Regions from separate parts of the Clostridium sp. ETTB3 genome, predicted to be linked through region 2. Evidence: a T-box and tRNA genes for the amino acid it is inferred to sense, from the RefSeq annotation. Region 2 holds a T-box; the other holds one or more tRNA genes.
The links. A T-box is a leader RNA that pairs with one kind of tRNA and senses whether it is charged. The one in region 2 lies ahead of argS (arginine--tRNA ligase), so its partner is inferred to be a tRNA-Arg.

Region 1 (4,655 bases), 590 kb from region 2:
TTTTAAACTAGATTATTATAAATTCTAGATAAAATACATGCCTAATTTATTTTATAAAAAAAAATTAAAATAGTTAGTGTTTAAACTTAATGATGTTTAAAAAATTGTTATTATTTATATACTTTAAAAGCTTATAAAAAAAATATCATCCAAGCAATTTAAACTGTTAACTTTAAGTATAAGGAGGAATTTTATATGTATTCAGCATTAGACACGATTTGGACTTTATTAGGAGCAGCTTTAGTATTTTTCATGCAAGCAGGTTTTGCCATGGTAGAAACCGGTTTTACAAGAGCTAAAAATGCCGGTAATATTATCATGAAAAACTTAATTGATTTTGCTATAGGTACTGTTGTATTTTGGTTTATTGGCTTTGGTCTTATGTTTGGAGGGGATAGTCCATTAGTTGGTGGACTTGATTTATTTATAAGAGGTGATTATAGTTCATCTATTCCTACATTTGCCTTTGTTATCTTCCAAACAGTTTTCTGTGCAACTGCAGCTACTATAGTTTCAGGTGCCATGGCAGAAAGAACTAAATTTTCATCTTATTGCTTATATAGCTTAATAATAAGTGCAGTTATTTATCCTATTTCTGGACACTGGATTTGGGGCGGAGGCTTCTTATCTAAATTAGGATTCCATGATTTTGCTGGTTCTACAGCTGTTCATATGGTTGGTGGTATTGCAGCATTGATTGGTGCTTCAATACTTGGTCCTCGTATTGGAAAATATTCTAAAGATGGTAAGGCACATGCAATTCCTGGACACAGCCTAACACTAGGTGCCTTAGGTGTATTTATTCTTTGGTTTGCTTGGTTTGGATTTAATGGTTGTTCTACAGTTTCAATGACTGGAGATGAATCAATATTAGCTGCAAGTAAAATATTTGTTACAACTAATATTGCTGCTGCTACTGCTACATGCGCTGTTTTAATAATAACTTGGATAAGATATAAGAAACCTGATGTTTCTATGACATTAAATGGTTCATTAGCTGGACTTGTTGCAATAACTGCTGGATGTGATTTAGTTACTCCTGCTGGTGCATTTTTTATAGGACTTTTTGCAGGATTTACTGTTGTATTTGCTGTTGAATTTATAGAAAAGAAATTAAAAGTTGATGATCCTGTTGGTGCTATTTCTGTTCATGGTGTTTGTGGAGCCCTTGGTACTATTTTAACTGGATTTTTTGCAGTCGATGGCGGGTTATTTTATGGTGATGGTTTCAAATTCTTAGGAATTCAACTTTTAGGTGTTATTTGCGTCATGGCTTGGGTTACTATAACTATGATTATTGTATTTAATGTAATTAAGAAAACTGTTGGTCTTCGTGTTTCTGCTGAAGAAGAAATTGAAGGACTTGATAAAAAGGAACATGGACTTGAAAGTAGTTACGCTGATTTTATGCCTATGAATCCTTCACTTGCTGGAATTTCATATTCTCAAAGTTCTGCTACTATCACACCACCATCTTCACATATTGATGATAGCACAGATACAATTCCAGTTATTTATAATACCTCTAAAACAGATGCCAAATTTACTAAAGTCGTTATATTAACTAAACAAGATAGATTTGAAAGATTAAAATCATCACTAGACAAGTTAGGAATTACGGGTATGACTGTTACAAATGTTTTAGGTTATGGAATGCAAAAGGGAGCTACTGAATATTATAGAGGTGTTGCCTTAGATGAAGTTACCTTATTACCTCAATTAAAAGTAGAAATTGTAGTATGTAAAATCCCTGTTGATACATTAATTAAAGTTGTTAAGAAATCTTTATATACAGGTAAAATTGGTGATGGCAAGATATTTATAGAAGATATTGAAAATGTTATTAAAATTAGAACTAACGAAGAAGGTTATGATGCATTACAAGATGAAGATGATAAAAAATAAATCAATTAAAGGGGCTGTCACACTAAAACTTTTATACACAATATCTTGTAATATTTATTCTTAATGCGACATCCCCATTTTTACATCAATTTTATTTAATGGAACTTATTGATTTTTAATCAAATATTCACACAATATTTATTCTTATCCACAGATTTTACTAAATTAATTATCACTTATACACAATAATTAATTTAAATAAAAAAGAAACTCAATAGAGTTTCTTTTGGTGGCTTACCGGGGAATCGAACCCCGGACACCTTGATTAAAAGTCAAGTGCTCTACCGACTGAGCTAGTAAACCAAAATTGGTGCGTGTTAAGAGATTCGAACTCCTGACCCACGCCTTAGAAGGGCGTTGCTCTATCCAGCTGAGCTAAACACGCATTTGATGGAGCGGGTAGTGGGAATCGAACCCACCTTTCCAGCTTGGAAGGCTGGAGTATTACCGATATACGATACCCGCATATGGTGACCCCTAGGGGAATCGAACCCCTGTTACCACCGTGAAAGGGTGGTGTCTTGACCGCTTGACCAAGGGGCCATATCAGCATATCCTACTGACTACTTTTTGTATATTACATTGTTTTCAGACAAAAGTCAACACTATTTTAAAAACTTTTTAAAAAAATTTTTAATGTATTCGATTTCCCTTCTTCTTTTTTCATATTATCCCAGATTATAAATATCTATTAGTTCAATTTCATTGTTAATATTTGTGATTTTAAAATCATCTAAATGTTTTTTATTATTTTTTTATCAAAAATATCACCTTTTAATTATAATAATTCATTAATATACTTTTTAGAAAATATAATTGTATTACCACTTTTATTTTTATTTTCTACACTAACTATCCCTTTATTACCTAAGGCTATACGCTAAACTATTCACTATTAAATAAAATCAATCATAAAGTATATTGTAACTAATTATATAAATTATCTTTATGGAGGTTTATTATGCGACAATTATCATTGTCATATGCAAATCCTAACTCAGGAAAAAATTCTGCTATTATAGCTTGGATTAATTTTGGTAATATTTCATTATCTCCTGGTGAAACTTTAACAGGCTTATATGTTAAATTTAATGATGGCTCAACCCTTTCATTTGATTTAACAAATACTTCTTCTAGTAATATTTTATTAAACTCTACATCTGTTCCTGTTACTTCAACAAGTTCATTTGGATACTCAAATTATACAAATATTTCTGGAACTCCTGCATTGATAGCAGACGTTTCTAATGAAAGTCATTCTGCTTTATTTGAAATTTCTAATATCTCTTACTTAAATTCTTCTGGATTTCATATAAATGACTATACTTTATATATTGCAGATTTATACGCTTCAAATTCATCTGAAAATCTTAGTGGTAATTTACAACAATATATAACTAATGGTTCACCTTGGCTTGTTGAAGAATTAATAGGAATTGGATCTACTCCAAGTATTGAAATTACTGATGAAAGTTCTACTCCTATAACTACCTTTGATCTTAATGATATTACAAATGAAGCTATTACTAATTCAATAAGTGTAGCTGATATAACTTATTATAATTCTAATACTAAAACACCTATTTTATCTACAAAATCACCTACTATTATTCAAGCATATTATAATAATAATGAATATACTATAATAGAAGGCTTTGCAATTGGAATAGCTTTTCCAAACCCTAATATATTCCGTTCAAGAGGTATAAATTTATTTAGATAAAGTAAAAAAATTTGGGCTGTCGCACTAAAACTTTTATACACAATATATTGTTTTAAAAAATAAAAATTAATACAATATATTGTAGTATTTATTCTTAATGCGACATCCCAATTTTTTACTTTAATATAATATTTAAATATTTTTAATTTGCATTGTTAATATAATATTTAAATATTTGTTCTGCCCTACTTTTATTATAATAATTATTTTTCATAGATTTTTCATCATGAATAGATGCACAATATGGAGTTCTCTTACCTTCCTTTATTTCGTTATAATATAATTTAACTAAATTCTTAGAATTAGCTTCAAATATTAAATTTTGATATTTACTATCTCTAATCTTAAAACAAGTTGTATTATTAATTTTAGCTTTACAAATATTATTAATAATGCATTCACTACAATCTATTTTTTGCTTTTGATCTATTACAATACTACTTACTAATGCCATTTTATAATTCGTAAATTCTTTTATTCTAATTGAATAATCAGAATCACACCTACCTGTTTCTTCATTAAAATATCCTAATTGTTCAATAACTTCCGGTCTAAGACATAAACAATTCCCAACTAAAGTATCAATTAAATTTATTTTTATTCCATTTCTCTCTATATCCTTGCCATATAAAGAATAGTATCCAAGTATACTTGGTTTAATAGTAGATGCTGCACCTACTTCTGGATATTCACTCATAACTTCCATAAATTTAGTTATCCAATCAGGAGTTATCATATAAGTATCACTATCTAAATGAAAAAAAAATTGCTCTTTCTTTCTTTTTGACATAATATAATTTATTGCATATGCGCATCCCCTATTCAAATCAAATTTTTTTATTTCTTTTATTCTTTTATCATTTAATGTTTTTATAAACTCCCATGTGTCATCACTTGAATTACTATCTATAATATATAATTCAAAATCATCTGTGCTTTTTAATAGTGCATTTAAATTTCTGGCATTTAACCCAGCTCTATTCCAACAAATAAAGCTTACTAATGCTTTTTCCATATAATTCACTCC
Region 2 (4,655 bases):
AACTTAATCCAAACTATATTATTCCTAAAGCATTTAATTTAGATGTTCAAAAAAGAGTTGCCCAAGCTGTTAAAGATGCTGCTATAAAAAGTGGAGTTGCAACAATTTAAATAATTAAAGTTTTATTTAAATAATAAAAAATGGAAAAGATGTCACACAAATAATTTATGCGTCACTTTCTCCATTTTTTCTTTTAAACTATTTAAATTGACTTATACTATAAATATAATTTTTTTAGTCTTAATTAGGATAATTACATTCTTTCTACACTTTCCATACCTAATAAATCTAAACCTTGTTCTAAAACATTTTTAACAAGATTTATTAAGCTTAACCAAGATGATTTTTTAGCCTCATCTTCTTCTGATAATATTCTTGTATCATTATAGAACTTATTAAAGTTATTAGATAACTCATAAAGGAATTCACATATTTTATGTGGAGCTCTATCTCTAAAGCTTAATTCTATAACTTCATTAAATTTAGCTAATTGAAGCATTAACCCTCTTTCAGATTCACTTTGAGGCACTGATATAATATTTTGAGCTTTAAATTCCTCTGCCTTATTTAATATAGACTTAATTCTTACAATTGTATATAAGATATATGGACCAGTATTTCCTTCAAATGAAGCAAATCTATCTATATCAAACACATAATCCTTAGCTGCTTGATTTGATAAATCACCATATTTTAATGCCGCTAATCCAACTTTTGAAGATATTTCTTCAACATCTTCTTCTGCTATATTCTTATTATCTTTAAGCTTTTCTTTACCAGCTTCCTTAATCATACTTATTAAGTCTGCAAGTCTCATTACCCCACCTTCACGAGTCTTAAATGGCTTACCATCTTTTCCATTCATTGTACCAAAACCAATGAAATCTAAAATAGTACCTTCATGTGCTATTCCTGATTTTTTAGCAGCTCTAAAGAATTGCTCATAATGAAGTCCTTGTCTCTTATCTGCAAGATATATTATTTCATCAGCTTTCATATCTCTAACTCTTTCTACAACTGTAGCTAAATCAGTAGTTCCATATAAAGCTGCTCCATCAGATTTTAATAATAATAGTGGTGGAACTGGACTCTTGTCAGTTTCTTCACTTACATCAAATACTAAAGCTCCTTCACTTTCTTTTGCAAATCCTTTTTCTTTTAACTCTTCTATCATTGATGGAATTAATTTTTGTGCATCACTTTCGCCATTCCATAATTCAAAATTAACATCTAACGCTCCATAATTTTTCTTTAAGTCAGCAACAGAAACATTTAATATATGTTTCCACAAAGCAAAATACCCTCTTCTTCCTTGTTGAAGTTCAACTGTAGCTTGCTTTGCAGCTTCCATTACCTTTTCATCACTTTTAGCTAATTTACTTGCATATGGATATATTTCTTCAAGTTCATCTATTGTAAATGGTGCTTCTTCTGGATATTCTCCAGTAAAGTTTTCATCAAAGTATGGTAAAGAAGGATTTCTTCTCTCAACTTCTGATATTACCATTCCCATTTGAAGACCCCAATCTCCTAAATGAACATCTCCAATAACATCATGACCTAGGAATTTTGCAATTCTCTTTATACTTTCTCCTATTATTGCAGATCTTAAATGCCCTATATGTAAGGGCTTAGCAACATTAGCTCCACCATAATCAACAACTATTTTTTTAATTTCTGTTGTTTTTGAGACACCAAACTGTTCATCTTTATTCATTTCATTAACGTAATTTACTAAAAATTCATCATTAATATTCATGTTAATAAACCCAGGAGCAACAGCTTCTAGCTTTGCAAACATTCCATTACCCTTTAATTTTTCAACAACCTCTTGTGCTATTACCATTGGTGCTTTTTTATGCTTTTTAGCATTTGCTAAAGCTCCATTACATTGATATTGACATAAATCAGGTCTATTAGATACATTTACCTTTCCTGTTTCTTTATCATATCCAAGTTCTTCAAAAGCACTTTTTACTACATCATTTATTTTTTCAATAAATATTTTCATAACTTTACCTCCTCTTATTTTAAACATATAAAAAAACCGCCTCTTTTCATTCAAAGAGACGGAATATTTCCGCGGTACCACTCAATTTAACTAAAAATTTTAGTTCACTTAAAACTTTAACGCAGTTAACGGCTTACCCTTATATAAATATTATACTCAAGCAGCTTCTCCAAGGTCCTATTCCTTATTCCATATTTTGCAAGGCTTACACCCTCCCTCACTCGCTGTAAAATATACTTGAATAAGTACTACTCTTTTCTTAGAATTTTATATTTTTAATTATTTCACCATAACAATAATTTATTCATTATTTATTATTATATATGTTTGAATAATACATTTCCACAATAAATTATTTAAATCATAAATTCATTAAATGTTTTTAGACTTATTTGCACATTTTTCAATAGCACTTATAACAGTATTTCTAAATCCATTTTTCTCAAGATCTATTACAGCTTCAATAGTAGTTCCCCCTGGTGAACAAACTTCATCTTTAAGAACTCCAGGATGTTTTCCTGTTTCTAATGCTAACTTTGCTGAACCTAATATAGATTGTTCTGCTAGTTTATATGCTTTTGCTCTAGGTAATCCTAACTTAACTCCTGCATCAGCCATTGCTTCAATAAACATAAATACATAAGCTGGTGAGGATCCACATAATGCTATAAATGCATGAAAATCTTTTTCTGCAATCACTTCATACTTTCCAAATAAATTATATAACTTACCTATATAATTTAATTCTTCTTCAGATACATTATTATTAGGACAAATAGCAGACATTCCTTCTCCAACTAATGCTGGTGTATTTGGCATTGTTCTAACTAACTTAATTTTCTTACCAAACCATTCTTCTATTTGCTCTATTGTAACGCCTGCTGCTATTGAAATAATAATAACATCTTCTTTAACTACATCTTTTATTTCTTCTATAACTTCCTTAAAGAAAAATGGCTTTACAGCTAAAAATATTATATCTGAATTTTTAGTAACCTCACTATTAATAGTTGTTGCCTTTACATTAAATTCTTTAATTATATTCTGAGCAGAAGTATTACTTTTTGTAGAAACCATAATATCTTCATTATTTATATCTTTTGACTTAACTAATGATCCCAACATGGCCTTTCCCATGTTTCCACATCCAATAAATCCAATTCTTTTATTCATAAAACACACTCCTTAGACTAGTTAGTAGTTTTATTAGTGGCAAGTGGAAAGTGGCAAATTTTCTGTTGAAACTACTTAGCGTAGTTTCTTATATTTATACTTTCAAAAATTCAGCATAAGCTGAATTTTTTCCTTAACTTGAAACTTGTCACTCTTAACTAACTAAGTTCTATTCTTTATGTACCAGTTCTAAGTCTGCAAACTTAGAATGTGCTCCAATCCATGCCATTTTAACAGTACCAACTGGGCCGTTTCTTTGTTTTGCTATGATACATTCACCAATACCTTTTTCTTCTGTTTCTTTATTATAATATTCATCTCTATATAAAAACATAACAACATCGGCATCTTGCTCTATTGATCCAGATTCTCTTAAATCAGATAACATTGGTCTATGGTCTGCTCTTTGCTCTGGTGCACGTGATAACTGTGATAATGCTATTACAGGACATTCCATTTCCTTTGCTAATGCTTTAATAGATCTTGAAATTTCAGATACTTCTTGTTGTCTATTATCACTTCCTGCACTACCAGACATAAGTTGCAAGTAATCAATAAGAATCATATCAATTCCATGCTCCATTTTTATTTTTCTACACTTAGATCTCATATCCATAACACTTATACCAGCAGTATCATCAATATATATCTTAGCATTAGCTAAAGGGCCTGTTGCTCTTGCTATTCTTTCCCAATCATCATCTTCTAAGTTACCTGTTCTAAGTTTTAACATATCAACATTTGCTTGCGAACATAATAATTTATAAGCCAATTGCTCCTTAGACATTTCTAGTGAAAATATAACTACACTTTTTCCTTCTTTTAATGCTGCATTTTCTGCAATATTTAAAGAAAAGGTTGTTTTACCCATAGAAGGCCTTGCTGCAATTAATACCATATCACCTTTTTGAAATCCAGATGTTTTAGCATCTAAGTCCTTTATTCCTGATCCAACCCCTGTTATGGCTCCTCTATTATTGAATAATCTTTCGATTTCTAAAAATCCTCTTTCAAGAACATCAGAAAGAGCTTCATATTCCTTAGAATCCTTCTTTTCAGCTATATCAAAAACCTTTTTTTGTGCTAAATCTATTACCTTTTCTACATCTCCACCACTATTATAGCTTTCTTCTATAATTGATGTAGATGCTTTTATTAACTTTCTTAAAGTAGACTTTTCTTCTACTATTTTTATGTAAGAACTTAAATTAGCTGTTGTTGGTACAGATGAGCTTAGCTCTGATATATAAGTAACTCCACCAGCTTTATCTAGCATATCAGTAGTTTTTAAATATTCTAATATAGTAACTAAATCTACAGCCATATCTTTAGCATACATTTCCCTGATAGCCTTATATATAACCTTATGACCATCTCTATAAAAATCATCTTCATTAAGTTTTTCAAAAACCTGAGCAATAGCACTTTTATCTATTATCATTGCTCCTATAACAGATTGTTCTGCCTCAAT

Region 1: it encodes a tRNA-Arg, which carries the amino acid that the T-box ahead of argS (arginine--tRNA ligase) is inferred to sense. The anticodon was not compared.

What each region holds. Positions count from the first base shown of each region.
Region 1 covers NZ_CP199832.1:565,110-569,764, reverse strand. The annotation lists gene ACUN06_RS02830 (ammonium transporter) at 196-1,905, shown strand; tRNA gene ACUN06_RS02825 (tRNA-Lys) at 2,133-2,208, opposite strand; tRNA gene ACUN06_RS02820 (tRNA-Arg) at 2,214-2,290, opposite strand; tRNA gene ACUN06_RS02815 (tRNA-Gly) at 2,297-2,370, opposite strand; tRNA gene ACUN06_RS02810 (tRNA-Glu) at 2,374-2,448, opposite strand; gene ACUN06_RS02805 (hypothetical protein) at 2,867-3,628, shown strand; gene ACUN06_RS02800 (glycosyltransferase) at 3,771-4,643, opposite strand.
Region 2 covers NZ_CP199832.1:2,799,241-2,803,895, forward strand. The annotation lists gene ACUN06_RS13425 (NAD(P)-dependent malic enzyme) at 1-110, shown strand, start outside; gene argS (arginine--tRNA ligase) at 254-2,011, opposite strand; T-box leader at 2,063-2,281, opposite strand; gene proC (pyrroline-5-carboxylate reductase) at 2,384-3,184, opposite strand; gene ACUN06_RS13440 (replicative DNA helicase) at 3,354-4,655, opposite strand, start outside.